One region of the Pseudoalteromonas luteoviolacea genome, then DNA from elsewhere that is predicted to be linked to it. Evidence: riboswitches for the same ligand, from Rfam matches in the RefSeq annotation. Region 1 holds a riboswitch; the other holds the start of a gene.
What was found. Region 1 has a riboswitch for thiamine pyrophosphate ahead of thiC (phosphomethylpyrimidine synthase ThiC). Riboswitches for the same ligand answer to the same signal wherever they lie in the genome.
Positions count from the first base shown of each region.

Region 1 (11,521 bases):
CCAAAATCAATCTACACTTTGTAGTTACAGGTGACAATGTGTCTGAAAAGCATCTTGCACGCGCTGTTAATTTGTCTGCCGAAAAGTACTGCTCAGTTGCCTTAATGCTTGAAAAAGCAGTGGAAATTACGCATACCCATGAGGTTGTACAAAGCGAAGAAAAATAACGCTTTTTAAGCTGCAAGTTTTCGTATAAAATCCGCGAACTTTTAGTTCTGCAGCGCAGATTTTCTTGTTTTAAGGTGGGTCTATCGTGAACAAGCCCTTTAATAAAATTAAACTCCATGGCTTTAACAACTTAACAAAGAGTTTAAGCTTTAGTATCTACGATATTTGCTACGCCAAAACTGAGCAACAGCGAAAAGAATATATCGAATATATCGACGAGCAGTATAGTGCAGAGCGTTTAACGGATATTCTTAAGGAAGTAGTCGATATTATTGGTGCGAATGTATTGAATATTGCGCGTCAAGATTACGACCCGCAAGGCGCAAGTGTCACTATCTTGGTTTCTGAAGAGCCGGTAGAGGGGACGATGCCGCATTCTCAGGAGACACCTGGACCTTTACCTGATTCAGTTGTGGCCCATTTGGATAAAAGCCATATTTGTGTTCACACTTATCCGGAAGCACATCCTCACGATGGGATCTGTACATTTAGAGCGGACATTGAAGTGTCTACCTGTGGCATTATTTCTCCGCTTAAGGCGCTGAACTTCTTAATTCACTCGCTTGAGTCAGACGTGGTAACGATTGATTATCGAGTGCGCGGCTTTACCCGTGATGTGAATGGTGTAAAACACTATATTGATCACCCCATTCATTCAATTCAGAATTTCATGACTGAAGATACAAAAGACGCTTACCAGATGGTAGATGTCAATGTGTATCAGGAAAACTTATTCCACACTAAGATGATGCTTAAAGAAACCGATTTAAACACGTATTTATTCGGTATCACCACAGATGAGCTCACTGATGAGGAAGAGGTAGAGATCCGCACTAAATTAAATCGTGAAATCCAAGAGGTATTTTACGGACGAAATCTACCTGACCCAGAATAAGAAATCAGGTATTAAAAAAACGGCGCTTAGAGCGCCGTTTTTTATTAAAGCGTATAGTTAAATGTTAAACCATATACGCGGGGTTCTGCATATTGCACATACGTGTCAGTGGCCCAACCATTTCTCGGATCATTACCGAATTGGAAACCACGCACAGGGACGTCCCTATCCGCTAAGTTTCTTCCCCATGCTGTTAGACTCCAGTTGTCGCTGTAGTAAGAAATACTCGCATTGATCAGATTTTGGTTCGGTGCTTGAGAATCATGACTATCAGAGAAGTAGTAGTCATCTTTACCTTCGAACCCTAATTGTGCACTGATGTTGTTAGTAACGTCATACACAAAGGTGAAGGCATATTGATATTTTGGTGACTGTGCTTGCTCGCGGCCATCAAAATCATCGCCATTGACGGTAATGAAATCCTCAATCTTGGTATCTAAATAACCTAGGCTATATTGTAATGAAAGCGCATCAAGAAGCTGACTGGTTCCCTCTATTTCAAGGCCATAATTTCTTCCTTTACCCGCATTACTGATGAAGCCGGCAAATTGCACGCCCTCTAACTGCCATTGTTTTAATTGCATGTCTTCTCTGTGCATATAAAATGCGCTGAGATTTAACGTATGCCGCTTGTCTTCAGATTGGCCTTTAACACCAAACTCAAAGTTCCACAGGTACTCTGGGTCGAAAGTGAAACCCGATTGCGGAATAGTGATGCCATCATCTTTGGCTTTGGCGAGGGCTTCACCGTTCACTCCACCCACCTTGTAACCGCGGTTTAAGCTGGTATAAATCATTGTTTGAGGTACAACTTGGTACTCAAGCGCGAGTTTACCGCCGACCATCGTATCATCTGTATCTAAGTCAAATGCATTACTGTCCATGTAATCACTTGAGTAAGACTCAATGCGAATACCCGTGATTAGTCTGACATCGTCTTGTAGTTCAGTCACCTTGTGAGCAAATAACGCATGGTTTTGTGTTTCAAAGTTAGATTTAAACTGTGCTGGCGCTTCACTATGTTTGCTTCTTTGACGGTCTAAGTCGACATCATGTCTGCGACTCACTACGCCAATTACCCAAGATTTGTCTTTGCTTTTAATTCTTACTTCCGCAGCGCCTCTTTCGTGGTCTCTCGCATACTGGTCAAAGTACTGGCCATAGTAAGCGATATGGTCTGGGTGAAGACCTGCCTCACACAGCATTGGCTGCGCAGGATCTGCACAGACCCAGTCTTCATCGTAGCTATATACGGTATCAGCTTGCAGGCCACTAGTGAGTATTTCAATGTCTACAGCTGATAAACCGGTGTAGTCAGCGGTTAAAGAGAATGCATCGCTTTTCTGTGTATCTTGACCCGGCTGGCTGGCAACACTTTGGCGTGAGTTATCTAAAGTAAAGCCGTCGTAGCCGTTTTCAATATCAATATGGTGATAGACAAAGCCCAGGTTTAACTCGTCGTTCGCAGCATAATCGATCTTGAACCTCGCGACGCTTTCATCTAAATCTTGCGTTTCTTCGTTTAAATACACATTGTCTACAAAGCCATCGGATTGTTTTTGATAAATACTGGCACGTGCGGCAATCGTGTCAGTCAGACCTGCACCAACAGCCACACCAGCTTCGTGAGTACCATAATTTGCAGCGCCTAATTTAACGTTGAGGCTGGGCGCTTGGGTTGGAGAAATTGAGTGAATATCAATAATTCCACCCATGGCATCAGCCCCAAACTTGGTGCCTTGCGGACCGCGATAAATAGCAACTTGATCCGCATCGAATAGCAACGCACTGCCACCTAGGCCAGAATAGTTAATATTGTCGATTAAAACGCCCACACTGGGTGTGATTGGATCAACAAATTGTGAGCGCAGGCCAACCCCACGGATTTGCACAAAGCGTCCACGAGACGCGCCTGCGGTAAAGTTCACATTTGCAGCACTGTTAAGAATTTCATCTAAATAACTTGCACCGCGTGTTGAGATCTCCGTTTCGCCAAAGACAGATGCACTGGCGCTCAAAGTTTGTAGAGATTCTTGCTGAAAGTCCCCAGTTACTTCGATAGTTTCAATGTTTTTTGGTTTCGTTGAGGTTGCGTCGTCGGCTGAACTGGAAAATGCCACCATCAGACCCATTGTGAGTAAAGAGAGTTTTAATTTCATTCGCTTATATATGTCCCGTGTTATTTGCGCACTAGTTTAGCAAAAGCCCGACCAGATCACTGAAAATTTGTGATATAAACTTTTGCAATCTAATTTGAGGACGAATGATGACATTTAAAGTTGACTTTAAAGTAAGAGATTATGAATGCGATCTCCAAGGGATCGTGAACAACAGTGTGTATTTTAATTATTTAGAACATGCGCGGCATGAGTTTTTGGCACATAAAAATATTGACTTTGCAGCGCTAGCTGAGCAAAAAGTAAACTTGGTTGTTATTCGCTCTGAGATGAACTACAAAGACTCACTTCGCCCCGGTGATGCATTTTATGTTGAAGTAGAAGTGGAGAAAGTCAGTAAACTGAAGTTTGCATTTCATCAAAAAGTATTAAGAAGCCAAGATGATAAGCTGATGCTGGACGCGATTGTGACAGGTACATCGGTGAATGAACGTGGTCGCCCGTTCCTACCTGAGGAAATTGAACAACTATTTGTTTAATTTTTGACTGGATAGGCAATTTATTACATATTTTTACTGCCTATTCTGGTGAGCCAAGCGTTATAATTAGCATTGATTATCAAATGATTGGTTTACCATGAAATATTCCTTTTTATTATGCTTATTGAGTGTGGTGTTGATGGGGTGCTCAAGCACAGGGACGGTAAACGTAGACACGCTCAAATATTCAAGTTGGCAGTATGTATCAGAAGATTCGGACGCTGAAACTCAGCCAATTCAATTCGAATTTTTAGATGCTTTTCGTGTGAATGGCTTTGCCGGTTGTAATCGTTTTTTTGGCCAAGGCGAAATTCGATCAGGACAATTGTTTGTATCTAATATCGGTATGACCAGAAAGCTCTGTGATGAAGCGACGAACACGTATGAAGATGAGTTTCTCAATTTACTGCAAATTGGAGCGCCATTGCAATATAGCGAAAACGAGTTGATTCTTGAGGGAGACGTGAAGTGGCGCTTTAAATTGGTTAAAGGTCACTTTGACTAATGCAGCGACATTCAGTAGACTTTGTCTCAATTCGTTACTTGTCGGAGTGCCCTAGCGGGCTGAGATCGCTGTATTGCGGGATCCGTGGACCTGATCAGGTTAATGCCTGCGTAGGGAACAAGCTGCCTTAATAATTATACCCAAGTGGGTATGGGTGTTAAGGCTGCCAAGTTTGTTAGCATTGCGCTAGTAAATTTGTCCACCAATTTCACTTTGCCGTCTGTGTATTTTTACGCCGTTATACTCAGTGGGTCATATCTCTTCCTATTTGGAATTCTGACAAGACACCTTAACTAACAATGAGGCATGTCATGTCAAATAACAGTAGCAAGTTGTCACGTCGCGAGTCACGCGAAGCGGCTTCAGAATTTATCTATAACCTTAAAGGCCAACCCTTTCCTAATTCAAAGAAAATCTATGTAGATGGAGAGCAAGATGGTGTTCGTGTTGGCATGAGAGAGATCTCATTGAATGACTCTTTTGTTGGGGGCACAGAAGAAGAACCTATCTATGAAAAAAATGAGCCAGTTAGGGTATATGATACATCTGGTCCCTATACAGATCCTGAGTTTACATTAAATGTGCGTGAAGGCTTACCAAAGTATAGAGAGAATTGGATCGTTAACCGTGACGATACAGAGCTGTTAAACTCAGTAACCTCAAAGTTTTCTCAGCAACGTATGGCGGATGAAGGCTTAGACCATATCCGTTTTGAAAACCTACCTAAGATACGCCGTGCAAAGCCGGGCAAAAACGTGACGCAAATGCATTATGCACGTCAGGGGATTATCACACCTGAAATGGAATTTGTTGCGATCCGTGAAAATATGGGCCGAGCAAAAATTCGCGAAGAGCTACTGGCAGAGCAGCATGAAGGTCAATCTTTTGGTGCAGAGATCCCTGATTTTATCACACCTGAGTTTGTTCGTTCAGAAGTGGCGCGCGGTCGAGCGATAATTCCAAACAATATCAATCACCCAGAATCTGAGCCTATGATTGTAGGGCGTAACTTTTTAGTGAAAGTGAATGCCAATATTGGTAATTCATCGGTTACGTCATCAATAGAAGAAGAAGTAGAAAAACTCGTATGGTCAACGCGTTGGGGGGCAGACACTGTTATGGACCTGTCTACAGGTCGTTATATCCATGAAACCCGTGAGTGGGTGGTGCGAAACTCGCCAGTCCCAATCGGTACCGTGCCTATCTACCAAGCGCTTGAAAAAGTAAATGGGGTTGCAGAAGATCTGACATGGGAAATTTTCCGCGATACTTTAATTGAACAAGCTGAGCAGGGCGTTGACTATTTCACCATTCATGCAGGCGTATTGTTGCGCTATGTGCCAATGACGGCAAAGCGTGTAACCGGTATTGTGTCGCGTGGTGGTTCAATTATGGCCAAATGGTGTCTAGCACACCATAAAGAAAACTTCTTATATACCCACTTCGAAGACATCTGTGAAATCATGAAGCAGTATGACGTATGTTTCTCACTAGGTGATGGTCTGCGTCCAGGCTCCATTGCAGATGCCAATGATGATGCACAGTTATCTGAGTTACGCACATTGGGTGAGCTGACAAAAATCGCGTGGGAACATGATGTACAGGTCTTTATTGAAGGCCCAGGTCATGTGCCAATGCACATGATCAAAGAGAATATGGATGAGCAATTAAAGCACTGTCATGAAGCGCCTTTCTATACTCTTGGCCCACTGACAACAGATATTGCCCCAGGTTATGACCACTTTACTTCTGGTATCGGTGCTGCGCAGATTGCTTGGTATGGTACAGCGATGCTGTGTTACGTAACACCAAAAGAGCATTTGGGCTTGCCGAACAAAGAGGATGTGAAAGAGGGCTTAATTACTTATAAGATTGCCGCACACGCTGCTGATTTAGCAAAAGGTCACCGTGGTGCACAGATCCGTGATAACGCATTGTCTAAAGCGCGTTTTGAATTCCGCTGGCATGATCAATTCAACCTGAGTCTTGACCCTGAAAGAGCCTTGTCTTACCACGATGAAACGCTGCCACAAGAATCTGGTAAGGTGGCACATTTCTGTTCAATGTGTGGGCCTAAGTTCTGTTCGATGAAAATTACCCAAGACGTTCGTGACTATGCAAAAGAGCTAGAAGCGCGTGGTATTGACCCAAATAATGTGGGTGATGCGATTGAAATTAAAATGGTTGATGTTGAAGCTGAAATGAAAGCGAAATCAGAAGAGTTCAAGAGCACAGGTTCCGAGATTTATCACAAAGCTATTTAACTTTATAGCGCTACAGATCAGTGCTGTAGCGCACAACAACTGGAATTCTCATGACAGAGTACGGAGCAAAACCATCCGTTGCTATCGTTGGGTTTGGTTTAGTTGGCAGGGTCGCAGCATTGGAGTTGATGGATCGTTATCAACTCACCATTTTTGAAAAAGATCCACAAGATGCGCAAACGGGTGCCGGCACTTTGGCCGCTGCCATGTTAGCACCTTTGGCAGAATCAGTGATTTGTGACCAAATACTTGCAGAGCAAGGCTTGAAAAGTATTGCTCTGTGGCCAAGTTTACTCAAAAAGTTAGACACTTCAGTGTTTTTTCAGCAGCAAGGCAGTTTGATTGTTGCCCATCAACAAGATAGAGGCGATCTACAAAGCTTTGAACAGCGTTTAAAACCCTTGGGTGAACATCAAGCAAAACGAGTGAGTCAACGTGATATTGCTACGTTAGAGCCTGAACTAGGCTGCAAGTTTAATCAAGGGCTGTTTTTACCCTGTGAAGGGCAATTAGACAACCTCGCTTTTTTTACAAGCAGCTACGAGACGCTGTGTCGTCGCGGCGTAGATTTTCAATTTACTCAAACTGCCGTAATTGAAGCTGGCAAAGTTAATGGTCAAGTATTCGATTGGATCATTGATTGTCGAGGGGTTGGGGCTAAGCAAGATAAACCTGGGCTGCGCGGTGTACGTGGCGAAGTGGCGCGTATATTTGCACCAGAAGTGAACTTACAGCGTCCAGTGCGCTTAATGCACCCGCGTTACCCGATTTACATAGCGCCTAAGCCAAACCATCAATATGTGATTGGTGCAACTGAGATAGAGTCTCAAGATGCAAATGACATTACTGTGCGCTCTACATTGGAGTTGTTATCAGCGGCCTATACCGTACATAGTGGATTTGCAGAGGGGAGAGTCATGTCCTTAAATGCAGGCTTGCGGCCTGCGTTTGTAGATAATCACCCGCATATCGAAGTTAAAAATAATGTTATTTCAATTAATGGTTTATATCGACATGGGTATTTACTTGCGCCAGTTGTTGTACAACAAGCACTTTCAAAGGGGCTACTATGAATCTAACTTATAATGGCGAGGCTATCCGTATTGAAAGCGCACAGTCTTTGCAGCAAATCATCGTCAGCAAAGGGGCAAAGCCGCCATTTGCAGTGGCGCTCAATGGGCAATTTGTGCCTTCAGCAAGGCTTGGCGAGACCATCCCGAGTCAAGGAGATAGCATTGAGGTGCTCTCACCTATTCAAGGGGGTTAGATGATTAATTCACATTCTGAACAGCTTAATATTTATGGTGAGTATTTTAATAACCGATTATTAATTGGCTCGGCGCTGTACCCGTCACCGCAAATTATGCAGCATGCGATACAAAGTTCGGGAGCAGAAATCGTGACTGTATCATTGCGCAGACAAAACTCGGTTTCAGCAGGTGAAGACTTTTGGCAGCTGATAAAAGAGACTGGACTTAAAGTGCTGCCCAATACGGCGGGCTGCCACAGTGTGCAAGAAGTCGTGACCCTAGCGCAGATGTGCAGAGAAGTCTTTGATACCGATTGGATAAAACTAGAGCTGATCGGTGATGAATATAATTTGCAGCCGGACCCATTTGGTTTGTTAGAAGCGACGGATATCTTGCTCAAAGAAGGCTTTAAAGTGTTACCCTATTGCACTGATGATTTAGTGTTATGTCAACGCTTAGCGGATCTTGGTTGTGAAGTGTTAATGCCATGGGGGGCACCGATAGGGACCGGTAAAGGGCTTATTAATACCTATAACTTGAAGACCATTCGTGAACGCTTACCTGAGCAAACTCTGATTGTGGATGCCGGTCTTGGGCTGCCTTCACATGCTTGTCAAGCACTCGAATTAGGTTACGATGCCGTGCTATTAAATAGTGCGGTTGCAGGTGCCGGCGATCCGGTCAAGATGGCCGCGGCATTTTCTCATGCTGTGGAAGCGGGTCGTATGGGCTATGTTGCGCAAGCAATGCCAGAAAAAGAGGTTGCAGCGCCTTCAACGCCTACTATGGGCATGCCTTTTTGGCATCAAGATTAAGAAAATTAGGAGTCCAAGTGTCAAAAGTTGTATGGAGTATTGCTGGTTCTGATTCCGGTGGTGGTGCAGGTGTGCAAGCAGATTTAAAAGCGATGCACAGCTTTGGCGTACATGGCTGCACAGCTATTACTGCCTTGACCGCACAAAATAGCCTAGGTGTAGAGTCTTTAAATGCGGTATCAACCGAAGTCATAGAAGCGCAGTTGTTGGCGCTTGAGTCGGATATGCCAGCGGCGGTAATAAAAATTGGTATGTTGGCCAATGTACAGCAAATTCAATTGATTGCTGAGCATTTGACTCGCTACAAGGCACGTTGGGAAATGCCGCCTGTGATTGTGTACGATCCTGTCGCGATTGCGACCAGTGGAGATGCATTGACTGAAGAAGACACGGTTGATGCATTAAAAACCCACTTATTGCCATTGGTGGATGTGATCACGCCAAATACCCATGAAACGCAGTTGCTTACGGGCGTCTATTTAATCGGACCAGATGCGGTGAGAGAGGCTGCACAAAAATTGCTGTCATTTGGGGTGAAGTCTGTGGTGATTAAGGGCGGTCACTGGGATTACCCGAAAGGATATTGCATTGATTACTGCTGGCATCAAGAGGCAGAATATTGGCTGGGTAATGAGTCTGTCAATACACCGCATACACATGGTACGGGGTGTAGTTTGTCTTCGGTTATTGCGGCTTGTTTGTCAAAAGGTTATCCGCTTAAAGATGCCTTTATTTTGGGTAAAGCTTATATCAATGCTGGGCTTAAAGCGGCTAAACGCTATGGTGAGGGGATTGGTCCTGTTGCCCATACTCATTTCCCAGAGTCTATTGCAGATTACCCTCAGGTGATAGAGCCGGGCAGCTGGTTGGGTGATGAGCTTGAATTTTTAGTACCTGACGAGTACAACTATGCAGCTGGGTTTGCACCCATTGAAGGTGAGCTAGGCCTTTATGCGGTAGTGGATACAGTTGATTGGATTGAGCTTTGCTTAAAAAATGATGTTAAAACAGTCCAATTACGTATAAAAGATGCGGACTCTCCAACCCTTGAGCAGGATATTGCCAAAGCAATTGAGCTTGGGAATAAGTATGGTGGTCGTGTGTTTATCAATGATCACTGGCAGCTTGCGATAAAGCATGGGGCGTATGGCGTGCATTTAGGCCAAGAAGATTTAAATGTCGCTGATTTAAATGCCATCAAACAAGCTGGTTTAAGGTTAGGGCTTTCAACGCATGGTTTTTACGAAATGCTGCGTGCGCATAACTATCGCCCTAGTTACCTAGCCTTTGGCGCAATTTACCCAACAACCACAAAAGATATGACAGGGCAGATCCAAGGCTTGGAAAAACTTCGTCACTTTGTGCCTTTGATGCATGCTGAATATCCGACAGTTGCTATTGGTGGTATTGATTTGGCTCGCTCCAGTGAAGTCGCCGCGACAGGCGTTGGCAGTGTCGCTGTGGTTCGCGCGATTACTGAAGCGCAGTCACCTGAGCAAGCGATTATCAACCTTAAGCAGGCCATAGGGGAGCAATGAGCGAAGAATTAACCGATAGAGAGCGGCTAAGGTATAGCCGCCATATCTTGTTAGACAAGGTGTCAGAAACGGGTCAAAAGCAGCTTAAATCGGCGCATGTAGCAGTGATCGGCTGCGGAGGGCTCGGTAGCCCAGTTTTATTTTATTTGGCGGCCAGTGGTATTGGCACCTTGTCATTCTATGATGATGATAAGGTCGAGCTGTCTAATCTTCAGCGTCAAATATTGTATAAAGTTAATCACTTGGGGCAGGATAAAAGTCTTGCGGCTAAAAAAGTGCTGGCCAGTTTAAACAATGATATTCAACTTAACCCGCACCATCTTCGCCTTTCTAAAGACAATATTGAGGCGCAATTAAAAGACGTTGATTGGGTGGTGGATTGTAGTGATAACTTCGCCACACGCTATTTACTCAATCAATATTGCTTTGATAATGGCAAAGTTTTGATCTCGGGTGCAGCACAAGCGACCAGTGGTCAATTTGGCTTTTTCGATTACCGTGAGCAGGGTGCCTGTTATGCTTGTTTATTTCCTGAAACGGAGCAGGGCAGTGAAGTACTTAATTGTCAAAATGCAGGGGTAATGAGCCCGTTACTGGGCATGGTTGGCTCAATGCAAGCACAAGCTGTGTGTAATGCGATATTAGGCTTACAACAAAGAGAGAGTTTTTTTGTCAGCATTGACGCATTAACGCTGATGCAAAGACGGTTTGCGTTAGCGAAAGACCCAGCATGTAAGGTATGTAATTAAACTCATTTGTGCAAAGTGCAGGTGAAGTTAACAAAAAGGCCCAGAGCGGGCCTTTTTAGTTGTTATTGATTGATGGTCGCAAATGGCGTGCCCATTCTTGTTACCGTTTCTGGCTGTTGATCCGCTAGGAATTCAGCGGTGTCTGCACCCCACGATAGAATGACGGTTGAGCCTAGCTTAAAGCGGCCCATTTCTTCGCCTTTTTTCAATTTAATGGCTTGTGGCCCTGTCGTTGGGTAATCCCAGCTAAATACATCTTTGCCAGCGGGTGGCGTGACAGTTCCGGCCCACACAGTTTCAATGCTTGCTACGATGGTTGCACCTACTAACACCATTGACAATGGGCCGATGTCGGTATCAAAAATGGCAACTACTCGCTCGTTGCGTGCAAACAAGTTGGGGACATTTTGTGCCGTTAGAGGATTAACAGAAAATAGGTCACCGGGCACATAGATCATCTTTTTTAACACACCATCTACTGGCATATGAATGCGGTGATAATCTTTTGGTGCCAAATAAATCGTAGCGAACTTACCACCTAGGAAAGGCGCAACATCTTGCTCGTTACCACCTAATAGCGTTTGCAAGCTGTAATCATGGCCTTTTGCTTGAATGATCTGTCCATCGACTACATCGCCAAGTTGGCTGATTGCGCCGTCAACAGGGTGGGCAATGATATGT
Region 1 covers NZ_CP015411.1:373,859-385,379, forward strand. The annotation lists gene S4054249_RS01590 (OsmC family protein) at 1-167, shown strand, start outside; gene speD (adenosylmethionine decarboxylase) at 254-1,063, shown strand; gene S4054249_RS01600 (TonB-dependent receptor) at 1,108-3,222, opposite strand; gene S4054249_RS01605 (acyl-CoA thioesterase) at 3,330-3,719, shown strand; gene S4054249_RS01610 (META domain-containing protein) at 3,817-4,224, shown strand; TPP riboswitch at 4,257-4,358, shown strand; gene thiC (phosphomethylpyrimidine synthase ThiC) at 4,536-6,488, shown strand; gene S4054249_RS01620 (FAD-dependent oxidoreductase) at 6,539-7,561, shown strand; gene thiS (sulfur carrier protein ThiS) at 7,558-7,755, shown strand; gene S4054249_RS01630 (thiazole synthase) at 7,756-8,553, shown strand; gene thiE (thiamine phosphate synthase) at 8,571-10,091, shown strand; gene S4054249_RS01640 (HesA/MoeB/ThiF family protein) at 10,088-10,840, shown strand; gene asd (archaetidylserine decarboxylase) at 10,903-11,521, opposite strand, start outside.

Region 2 (11,521 bases), 2.0 Mb from region 1:
ATTTGATGGTGTACCTGGGTAATTATCGCAAAATGACTGCGAACGCCAATCAAGATCAAAGCCGTAAGCAGAATCACTGTCCGCACTTGAAACTATCGTCTTTAAGTTTAATGTATCTGCAACTTTATAGTCTGCAATCAACGAGATACCTAAAGACTCAAGATCATCCGTCCCCGGCTCATCAGATACCGTGTCGCGCACATTGTCTAGAGTAAACGCGTCGTAGCCATTATCAAAATCAAGATGCACCAAATTTACGTTAAGGTTTAAATCCTCATTTACATCAATACTAAACTTACTGCGAATAGTGAACTCATCAATGCCATTGGTGTCGTCCTTGCCTAAATAGTGATTTTCGATATAGCCGTCACTTTTATTACTTTGCATAGCAACACGGACATTCACCGACTCAGTCAAAGCACCATTGACCACCACGCCATATTCTTTTGTATCAATTGCACCGCGATTGCCATCAATGTCACTGAAGCGGCCAGAGAGTTTTGCATCAAAATCTTCGCTGGCTTGTTGCGTAGTGACATTAATCATGCCTGCTAGGGCATTTGCGCCAAATAAAGTGCCCTGTGGTCCACGCAAGATTTCAACACGCTCTACATCAAATAGTGTGGCTGCACCACCTAAACTACTGTAATCAATTCCATCGATTAAAATACCTACGCTAGGCCTGAGCACTTGCTGAAACTCTGCAAGCTCACCTATGCCCCTAATCTGAAAAAACTTGCCTCGTGAGGCACCCGCTGAATAGTTTAAGTTTGGTGTTGTCGCGAGCATATCACTCAAAAAATTAGCACTGCGCGCTTCGATTTTTGACGTGGTGATTACTGATACAGAATTAGCAGTCTCCATTAAAGGCAATGGCCTAAATTCAGACTTAACAACAATGACTTCTATGTCATCTTTGCTCTCTTTAATGTTGTCATCAGCTAATGCATATCCAGTAAAACTGAGCGCTAGGCATACCGCAGAGAGTTTAAATGCATTTTTCATAAATAGGTCTATACCTCAAAAAGTGATGTTATTCGGTTATGACTCAATTGGCTTGACTTTGCTGGCAAGTAAAGTGAAATCAAATGAGTTTTTACTAGGCAATATGAGTAGCAGTAATGAAATAGCAACAGGTACTAAAGATGCTAGCAAGAATGATTCAAGTAAGTTGTTCAAGGGCTCGCCAGGCATAGGGAACAAGTACAAACCACTTAGCAAACCACCTGAAATACTCAAAGCCGCGTTATAGCTTTGATATTTACCATTATAAAAACCAAAGAAGACGGGAAACGCCGCAGCACAGCACAGTAGGTCGGCTAATAAAAATAAATACAAAATGCTGAACCCTTGTGAAGCGGTTATGAGCACAGGGATTGACATTAATACGATGAGCCAGCGAGATATTTTTAGTAGCTTCTGAGCAGACATTTGCGGCATTAGGCGATGTAAGTCGACCACCAAAATACTATTAAGGCCACTGATGCTTGAGTCAGCGCTACTCATGATAAGCGCTAATCCAAAAGGGATCAGTCCGAGCATAAACCAATAGGGAACCGTATCTAAAATCACACTAAACAGAGCTGTAGATCCTTGTCCTGGAAGCCCCAAACCGACAAACGCCAAGCCGAATAACCCCATGATGATAATAATTGGAAAACTCAGTACGCCACTTAAAATAAAGGCATTGCGCACCACTTTGTTATCTCGCGCTGCAAATACTCTTTGCCAGGCCCCTTGATAAAAAAGACCAGTTAATACCACAGCAATAAAAAAGGTCAGGCCCGTTTCTATGCCAGTGGCATTAAAAGGGTCAATCAGGTGTGGGGCATTTTGCGCAAGCCCATTAAGTGCAGGTGCAATGCCGTCGGTTGCCGCCCAGCCAAACCCAATAATGAGCGCAATAAATGGCAAGATCACTAACATTTGCAGACGATCGGTAAAAATCGTGACACGTAAGCCGCCGTAGAGGGTATAAAGCAAGGTTGCAAACATCACAATGGCGGCAGTGGCCCACAAGGGGACCGGAGAAACAAGTGCCACCATTTTTGCAATACCAGTTAATCCAGCGGTCAGCCCGATAAATAAATAAAACAGCATAATCAGCAGCACAAACACATATAAACCTTTGCCATATCGGTTATAAACAAACTCTGTTAATGTGTGCCCTTCTGGCATCAAGGTGCGGATCCTAGCCCCAAGAGGGATCATGATTAAACGCGGTGCAAGCACACCTAATGCATAGCCGATGACCGCGCCAATGCCACCCCAAGTGGCTGACTCAGCGGGGCCAAACAAGACCCATGTACCCATTGTTGTTGCCATTAATGTGAGCATAGTAGCTTGGCTATTTTGGCTGTTTCGTGCCACTAAAAAGTCGTCTAGTTTATCCTGACAACGGCGCGCATATATTAAGCCTGGTATAGAAAAAAGAGCCGCAAAAACGACCAAAGATATCAGAGCGGTTGTGATGTCCAACATAAGTTATCCCTTGTATTTACAGGAAACTTAATGCTCAGACAGAGGAATATTAGAAAAACAGCCACACAGAACTTTACTGGTAAATATTCACCAGTGGCTACCTCCTTCCCTGCGCAAGCATTAACTTTATCAGGTTCAAAGGGTTACTACTTTTAACAACAAGAGTGCAGTAAACACTCCGTTAGTAGAATCTCAGCCTTAGTACATTGGGCTCCCCTAGGAAGCGGGAAATCTATAGAGAAACAACCACAAAGTCAAACAATATTGATAATAATAATTATTACCATTACTTGTAAGGGCGTGTGGTTTTTTGTTAGCATCTGTGCCAGACACGGAGTGCCCTAACAGGGCTGAGATGATATCCGTTGAACCTGATCCAGCTAATACTGGCGAAGGGATGTCTGTTGCACTATTTTGAACAAAAATAGTACTTAGATCTGCCTTCGCCTCAAAAAATGAGGCCGATATGTCAAACTCTATCAATCTTTCTGACCAAATTGTTCTAGTGACTGGTGGTGGCCGTGGTTTAGGCGAACACCTTGTACGCGCTTTTTTACGTGAAGGTGCCAAAGTAGTTATCAACTATTTAAGCAGTGCCGATGCAGCCCAAACGTTAGCCGCACTAGCACCGGAACGCGCCATTGCCATTCAGGCCGACGTAAGCTGTCAAGCCGATGTACAAGCCATGTTTGAAAAAGCTAGAGCTCATTTTGGCCAACCTATCACAACCGTGATAAACAATGCGTTGCCTAGCTTTTCGTTTAACGGTGATGCCAGAGCAAACGCCGATCAACTGACTTGGGAAAACCTTAACCAGCAATTTTCGGGCGTGGTAGGCGGCGCTTTATATACCACTCAAGCAGCCCTTGCTGGCATGCGTGAAGCAGGCTTTGGCCGCATTATTAATGTGGGTACCAACCTGTTTCAAAACCCAGTTGTGCCTTATCATGACTACACGGCAGGCAAAGCCGCGTTACTTTCGTTGACGCGCACAATGGCAAACGATCTTGGCCCAGATAACATCACTGTAAACATGGTCTCTGGTGGGTTATTACGTACGACGGATGCCTCTGCCGCAACACCTGAAGAAGTATTTGATTTCATCGCAGCCAGCACACCACTTCGCAGAGTAACAACCCCTGCTGAATTTGCCGATGCTACGTTATTTTTTGCTTCACCTTGGTCACGCTCAGTTACGGGCCAAAACCTCGTCATTGATGGCGGCTTGGTGAAAGACTAATGGCCAGCAAACTACCTAAAATGATGCATATCAACCTCTTTTTATTTGGGTGTGGACATCATCGCGCAGCTTGGCGCCACCCTAACTCTCAAGTAGAGCGCTTAGGCGATATTCGCTATTACGAAGAAATTGCCCAATTAGCCGAGCGAGGCAAATTCGATGCCGTTTTTTTTGCAGACGGACACAGCGCCGGTGATGTTGCTGATGGCAGTTGGTGGTTTTTAGAACCACTAACAACCATTGCAGCCATGAGCAGGGCCACGCAAAAAATTGGGTTAATAAGCACAGTCTCTAGTACCTTTTATACTCCATTTCATGCCGCCAGAATGCTGGCGTCACTGGATCATATTTCGGGTGGGCGTATTGGTTGGAACTTAGTCACCTCGATGTTTGATGCAGAGGCCAGAAACCATGGCTATAAGTCAATGCCCGAGCATGCAGAGCGCTATCGCCGTGCCGAAGAGTTTGCCGACGTTGTCACTAAATTGTGGGATTCATGGCAAGATGATGCCATTGAATTTGACCGCAATGGCCTGTATGCCGACCCTCAGAAAGTGCAAGCAATCAACCACCACGACAAGTTTTTTTTAGTTGATGGCCCATTAAATGTACCGCGCCCAATTCAAGGCCGCCCTGTGTTATTCCAAGCTGGCGCATCTGAACAAGGTGTTGAACTAGCAGCACAATGTGCTGAAGCAATCTACGCGGTTGCCTATGACTTACCCGCTGCACAGGCATATTACCAAAAGGTAAAAAACCGCGTAAAAGCACGTGGTCGCCAAGATGCAGTGCCAATTATGCCGGGTTTGGTCACCTATGTTGGCTCAACCGAAGCCGAGGCCTTAGCCAAGCAACGCGAATACGACGAACTGCTCCCCAGCGAAACCTCATTAAAGCAGCTTGGCATGTTTATCAATCAAGACTGCTCAAATTGGGAACTCGACGCGCCAGTGCCCAAACTGCCTCCGTTAGACTCTTTTACGGGTCCTAAAGGTCGCTACAGCACAATTTTACGAATCATCGAAACCGAAAAGCCAACTTTGCGCCAATTATTGGGGCGTTTAGCCGCAGGCGGCGGGCACTGCACTATGGTGGGTACACCGGAACAGATTGCAGATCAAATGGAGTTGTGGGTAAACAATCAAGGTGCCGATGGGTTTAATTTAATGCCGCCTTCGCTGCCTCATAGTATCGAAGACTTTGTAGAGCATGTGGTCCCTGAGTTACAAAAACGAGGGTCATTTCGTAAAGACTACGAAGGCGATACGCTGCGAGCGCACCTAGGGTTAGAACGCCCCAATAATCGCAAAAATAAATAGAGTAATCATGAATGCCTGAAGCGAATTCATTTAACCCAGCCCCCATCACGTTAACCATTGCAGGATCTGATAGCGGCGGTGGTGCTGGTATACAAGCCGACATTAAAGCCATGTCTGCCAATGGCGCGTTTGCAGCGAGTGTGATCACCGCAGTCACGGCGCAAAATACATGTGCAGTCAATGCTGTTTTTCCGATCCCCGTTGAGGTTGTGGCTCAACAAATCGACACTGTATTAAGCGATTTAAATGTGGCAGCCATTAAAGTTGGCATGTTGTTTTCACCTGAATTGGTTAAAACCGTGGCCACCTGTTTGACTAACTACAAGGGGTTGATTGTGTTAGACCCGGTTATGGTTGCCAAGTCGGGCGATACCTTGGTTGAGCAGTCGGCGGTAGATGCCATAATAAAACACATGTTGCCTTTGGCTGACTTGATCACCCCCAATTTGCCAGAAGCGGCCATTTTATTAGGCACTCAAACCATTGAAGATCAAACCAAACAAGCCCAAGCGCTCATTGAACTTGGCGCTAACAATGTGTTGTTAAAAGGTGGTCACGGGCAAGGCCAAATCTGTACCGATATACTTGCGCTGAACGGTGGCGAGTTTATCAACTACACCACCCCGAGGATTGCCACCAAGAATACCCATGGCACAGGGTGTACTTACTCTTCAGCAATCAGTGCGTTTTTAGCCCATGGCTCTAGCTTGCAAGATGCAGTAGCAAAAGCACACCAGTATTTGCACCAAGCAATCGTTCATTCTCAGCGGTTAACTGTTGGAACAGGCCATGGCCCCGTACATCATTTTCATAAATATTGGATAGATAAATAAAAAGTGTTTTTTTATCAGTTTTTATGGGCATGCCTAATGTAACTATTACTATATAAATATATTCTCAGCCTATCCAAAACCTTATATAATCCAGGAACATAGATGGGCTATTATTTATTTGAACTTCAATGATTATAATGTCAATTTCTTACTACTTCCCTGGTCAAAAAAATTAAAATCACCTAGGACTATATTTAAAAATTATGGTCAGAAAACATACCATAATAATATAATTCTGTACCTCTAATGATCAAACTACTAAAACTCAGAGCTGCTCTAAAAATTCTGAGCCCCATACTTCTTTTAAGGCTCATTGAAATTAAAGCACTTATCTGTACTGCTAATATTAACTTTATGACCTCTTGAAAGTATGTGGAATATGCTCACAACCCCTGAGCACAGGATCAGCGGCTAGATTGAATTGAACAAATTACACACAAAAAAAGTATTAAAAATAAAGAAACGCTTATAATATCTTAAAAAATAGTTAAAAAAACCGCCCCATTGCAGGAGTAAGCCAGAGCTAATGATTAAAGTGGTCTACGATATGTTAATAACATATAACCTAAAAAGAAATGCGGCTGCACTGGCTAAAAGCAAGAAAAAGATAAACAACTAGCTTTAAAACAACTTGGTCAGTTGTTACCTATATCTATCACATAATCCAAAATCGCAAGAGAAGTTGAACCGAGATAGCTTAAGCATGAACACTCGAAAATTCTAAGCCAGATAGCATTGAACGAATAAATTATAAAACCCCAATAAAATATTTTGATATATATTTCAAAATATTCCCATGTTAAAATTAAGCTCAAGATTAAACTATTATAATTATTAGGGTTATATATGAAATATATCTCAGCTTTACTTTTAGCCGTTACTTCGTTTGCTTCTCAAGCAGGGTATCAGGTAACGGGAGCAACAATTACAAAACTGAGCTTAAGTAATAGCACTGCACCAGGTACGCTTTTCATTAAAACTGAAGGTGGGACCGAAGTTACACAGAAGAACAGCTGTGTCAGAACTAGCTGGAGCTATACACACCAGCTTTCGAATGACGAACTTAGTAGATCTATCTACTCAATGCTTCTTACAGCCAAAACAGCTAAAACAAAAGTGAGTATTATTGGTTCTGGAAGCTGTGGGACTGGTAGCTACGCAGAAACATTATCTACAATTTCTTTGGAAGATTAAGCCTTTATATAGCTATTGAAACTGAGCTCTAGGCAGAGTCAATATGACGTGGGTGAAGGCTAAGTGAAAGTGCATTATCGAAATTGAGATAGCCAACACATAATCCTAACCGCGTACACAATCAACCAAACCCGTCGTCCTGAACTCAATTCAGGATCCATGTCACTCTTAACCAGCACATAGATCCCGAGGCAAGCTCGGGATGACAAGGGTGAGATTGAATAAAAAGGGTTTATCACAGAATGCTTTATCGTACTTTAGACAGCCGATACATAACCCTAACCGCGTGCACAATCAACCAAACCCGTCGTCCTGAACTCAATTCAGGATCCATGTCACTCTTAACCAGCGTATAGATCCCGAGGCAAGCTCGGGATGACAGGGTGAGATTGAATAAAAAGGGTTTATCACAGAATGGTTTATCGTACTGTAGATAGCCGATACATAACCCTAACCGCGTGCACAATCAACCAAACCCGTCGTCCTGAACTCAATTCAGGATCCATGTCACTCTTAACCAGCGCATAGATCCCGAGGCAAGCTCGGGATGACAAGGGTGAGGTTAACCGAGCGTAGTTCACCACATTTTAAATTACTCAGATAAACTCCTTATCGCATTCTTGATTAACCAAACCCGTCGCCCTGAACTCGACTCAGGATCTATTTCACTTAGCGCAAATACAAAAATCCCGGGACGAACCCGGGAACAATATGCTCAGGAAAAATACCTATTACCAATACTTAACCACCAAAGGTTTTAGTCAAATGCGTCGCTAAGTTTATTTGAATTGGCTGTGTCTGCTCTACAATATCAACCAACGCATCTTCAAAACTCCCTTTAGATAACGCACTGTAAGCGTCATTAGATAAGCCATAGGGCTCACTCGGCATACCAATAAAAGGAAATACCATGCGGTCAAGTGTGCCATCACTGTCTTTATCATGTACAACACTAATGGCGTATTTACCTGCTGGAATATCCTTTAACACCACTTCCGTTGCCGGAATGCTTGGCGTAACCACCATACGGTGAAAGTACTTGATACTCGATGCGCTGTAATTATCATCGCTGTAGTAAGAGTCTGCGTTGTCATGCAAATACACTAACAACTGCCCTTCAGTACTTGCCACCTGATTCACCACAATACGGACCTCAGTCAGCGCACCTTTTACTTCATTCACGCTCATATGAGAGGTAGACGAGCAAGCCGCTAACACCGTAAGCGCCAATGACGATAACAATACCTTTTTCATATTAAATACCTTTTAACCTTTATTGCCAAAACCAAATTCATGTTCCAATACGGCCTTGATTTCAGCATGACTTTGCAAGATATCACCATGATGTCGCTGCTCAAGTAAAGTACAATCCACTTTAACACCAATAAATGCTTCCACGTTGTTATCAGAAATAGCATCCAGCGTTTGTGACCATTCACGTGTCAGCGCATCCGACACCTGAGCCTCATATTGGCCAGCTTTAAATAAATGCACCTGAGCCGTTTTCAGCGGCTGGCTCAACGGACATAAGTCCAATTGCCCTTCGGCCTTACGCGCTTTAATCATTGCATTGATACTATCTATTTCATAGCCAAGTTCACGCATTCGTGCGATAAACAATTGCTCATTTTCAGACTCAAACTCTTGCGTCAGCGTTTTGAGTTTCCCTGACTTGATAATAGTGTCTAAAAGCAGCACTTTTATGTCAGCACTGTGGTTTCTTTCAAATAAACCAGCCATTTCGAGTGCAATATTACCACCGAGTGACCAGCCTAATAGGCAAACTTTATCAGGTTCAATGTGAGTGCACACTTCATCGTAGTAAACCTTGGCTAGTACATCTAACTGACTAATTTTTTCGTTATTAATGAGGTTATAGTTATCAACGCCTAAGCAATTAAACGACCCGTTTAACTCTGCTGCAAGCCCTTGATAAACTTCACAGCCGCCGCTGCCAGCATGGACCATCACAAGGGTTGGTAAACCATCGCTAAAGTCATTTAAACGTTTCACTAATTGTCCGTCACGTGCTTGATTACGTACCAAACTTGCAAGGCCATGAACGGTAGGAGATTTAAACAAATCAGCCACAGAAAGCTTACAGTTAATGGTTTGGTTTATCACTTGTGTCAGTTTAATCGCGGCAATTGAAGTGCCTCCCAACTTAAAATAGTCATCGCTGATCCCTATTTGCGAGTGGCCTAGTGCAGATTGCCATAGCTCACATAACTTAAGCTCAAGGGCATCGCGTGGCGCTACATATTCATCACTTTTAATAAAATTAGGTTCTGGCAAAGACTTTACATCCAGCTTGCCGTTGACATTGAGCGGAATTTTATCAAGTAACGTCATCGCTGAAGGCACCATAAAGTCTGGCAGCGCAGTCTGTAAATCATCTATGATCTGCTTTGTTTTATCAGCATCGGTATCGTCGCTCACAACATACGCTGCGAGATACTTTTCAGTCCCGTTTTGCTTTGCAATTACCGCAGCTTGTTTCACCCCTGCAATGCTACAAATGGCGCTTTCGATTTCACCCAGCTCAATCCTAAAGCCGCGTATCTTCACTTGTTTATCGTTTCGACCAACATACTCTATATTGCCATCAGCTTGCCACTTTACAATGTCTCCAGTGCGATACATACGAGGTTCGATATGGCTGTTTTTTGAAGTGTCTACAAATGGGTTTGTAATAAATTTCTCTGCCGTGAGATCTGGACGGTTTAAATACCCTCTAGCAAGCCCTTCACCACCAATGTAAAGCTCACCCGGTGTACCCACAGGAACTGGATTCCCCATTGGATCTAAGACATACAAGGTTTTGCCTGTTAAGGCGTGACCAATGGGCGCATTTACACGACTATCATCAAGATGGCAAACTGAGGCAAACACGGTGGTTTCTGTCGGACCATATACATGACTTAACTTCACCTGCGGTGTACTTTGCTTAAAGGCATTCACCACATTTAAATTAACCTGCTCACCGCCAAACAAAATGTGCTTAAGCGGGCTATTTTTGAGCTGTCCACTGGTTGCCAGTGCATTAAATAATGCCGTAGTCATAAAGCTTGCATCGATTTTATGCGCTTCAACATACTGAGCAAATAGCTCTGGAGAAAGTCGCGTATACTTACCCACTAAATGTACACACAAGCCATTGAGCAAGCAGAACATAGCATCAAAAATAAACCCATCAAACGCATAAGACGACATACTAGCGATCCGGTTCACCTTCGACGCATCCAAGTAGTTATTACCCAATGCAAAAGAGTTTACAGCATGGTGCTCAATCTCGACCCCTTTAGGTTGCCCTGTGGTTCCTGAGGTATAGATAACATAAGCTAAGCTCGTTAAATCCGTATCCACATCCAAATTCGCAGTGCTCTCACCACCGACATGTTCGGCAACTAAGACACTCGGCCCAGATTCGGTATTAAAAATGCCAGACAGCTCAGCATGAAAATCCGCTTGGGTGAGTACCAAAGAGACATTTGCATCGCTGGCAATAAACCGCGTGCGCTCATCGGGGTTATCCATCGACAGCGGAACATAAGCAGCGCCAGCTTTGAGCACTGCTAAAATTGCCACCACCATATCTATATTTTGCGGGTAATATAGGGCAATTAAAGTATCCGGTTTAATTATGGACTTTTGGTCTATTTCATAGGCCTGACGGATAAATCGAGCAAGCTTATTGGCTTTCTGATTAAGCTGCTGGTACGTCAGCTGCTCATCGCCACACACCACAGCAATGTCACTGCCACGCCTGTTGGCTACACGCTCAAAAATACGATGGATCGAAAGTGAGCTTGGTTTATGCACGGGCTTTTGATTAAATTGTTCTAATACTTGCGTGCGCTCAGTGTCACTGAGTACATTAATGTGATGCAGCGCGTCAGAAGGTGCCGCCAGCATACCTTTGAGTACTCGAACATAACGCTGTGCAAATGCATCGATGGTCGGTTGCTCAAATAAACTTATCGCGTAGTTAAACTGCAGGCTCAACTGCTCTGTGCTGTCATCCACGACTAAGGTCAAATCATATTTCGCACTTTTGCTACTGAGCTTATCGCTTAGCACTGGCTTTAACTGCAAATTACCCTGCACGATTTGTTCTGCATTCATGCTCTGCACACTGAACATCACCTGAAAAATAGGATGGCGCGAGCTGTCTCTTTCCAACGCCAACAGCTCCACTATTTGCTCAAATGGTAAATCCTGATGTACTTTCGCTTGGGTAACCAACTGATGCGTGTGCTGAATAAACTCGCTCGCACTCCTGTTTTTATCAACTTGGCTACGCAGCGCCATCGAGTTGACAAAAAATCCGATAAGCGCCTGCACTTGGCTATGATGACGGTTATCCGAAGGCGTACCAACCACAATATCTTGCTGCCCAGATACACTGCTCAAAGTGACATATAAGGCACTCAGCATCACGGTGTACACACTGG
Region 2 covers NZ_CP015411.1:3,250,882-3,262,402, forward strand. The annotation lists gene S4054249_RS13740 (TonB-dependent receptor) at 1-1,005, opposite strand, end outside; gene S4054249_RS13745 (sodium:solute symporter family transporter) at 1,042-2,481, opposite strand; TPP riboswitch at 2,571-2,709, opposite strand; TPP riboswitch at 2,804-2,896, shown strand; gene S4054249_RS13750 (3-oxoacyl-ACP reductase) at 2,948-3,721, shown strand; gene S4054249_RS13755 (LLM class flavin-dependent oxidoreductase) at 3,721-5,040, shown strand; gene thiD (bifunctional hydroxymethylpyrimidine kinase/phosphomethylpyrimidine kinase) at 5,052-5,873, shown strand; gene S4054249_RS13765 (DUF5992 family protein) at 6,720-7,067, shown strand; gene S4054249_RS13770 (DUF2141 domain-containing protein) at 7,809-8,321, opposite strand; gene S4054249_RS13775 (non-ribosomal peptide synthetase) at 8,334-11,521, opposite strand, start outside.
Region 2: linked by a shared signal. The riboswitch ahead of S4054249_RS13750 (3-oxoacyl-ACP reductase) and the one ahead of thiC (phosphomethylpyrimidine synthase ThiC) in region 1 are both predicted to bind thiamine pyrophosphate.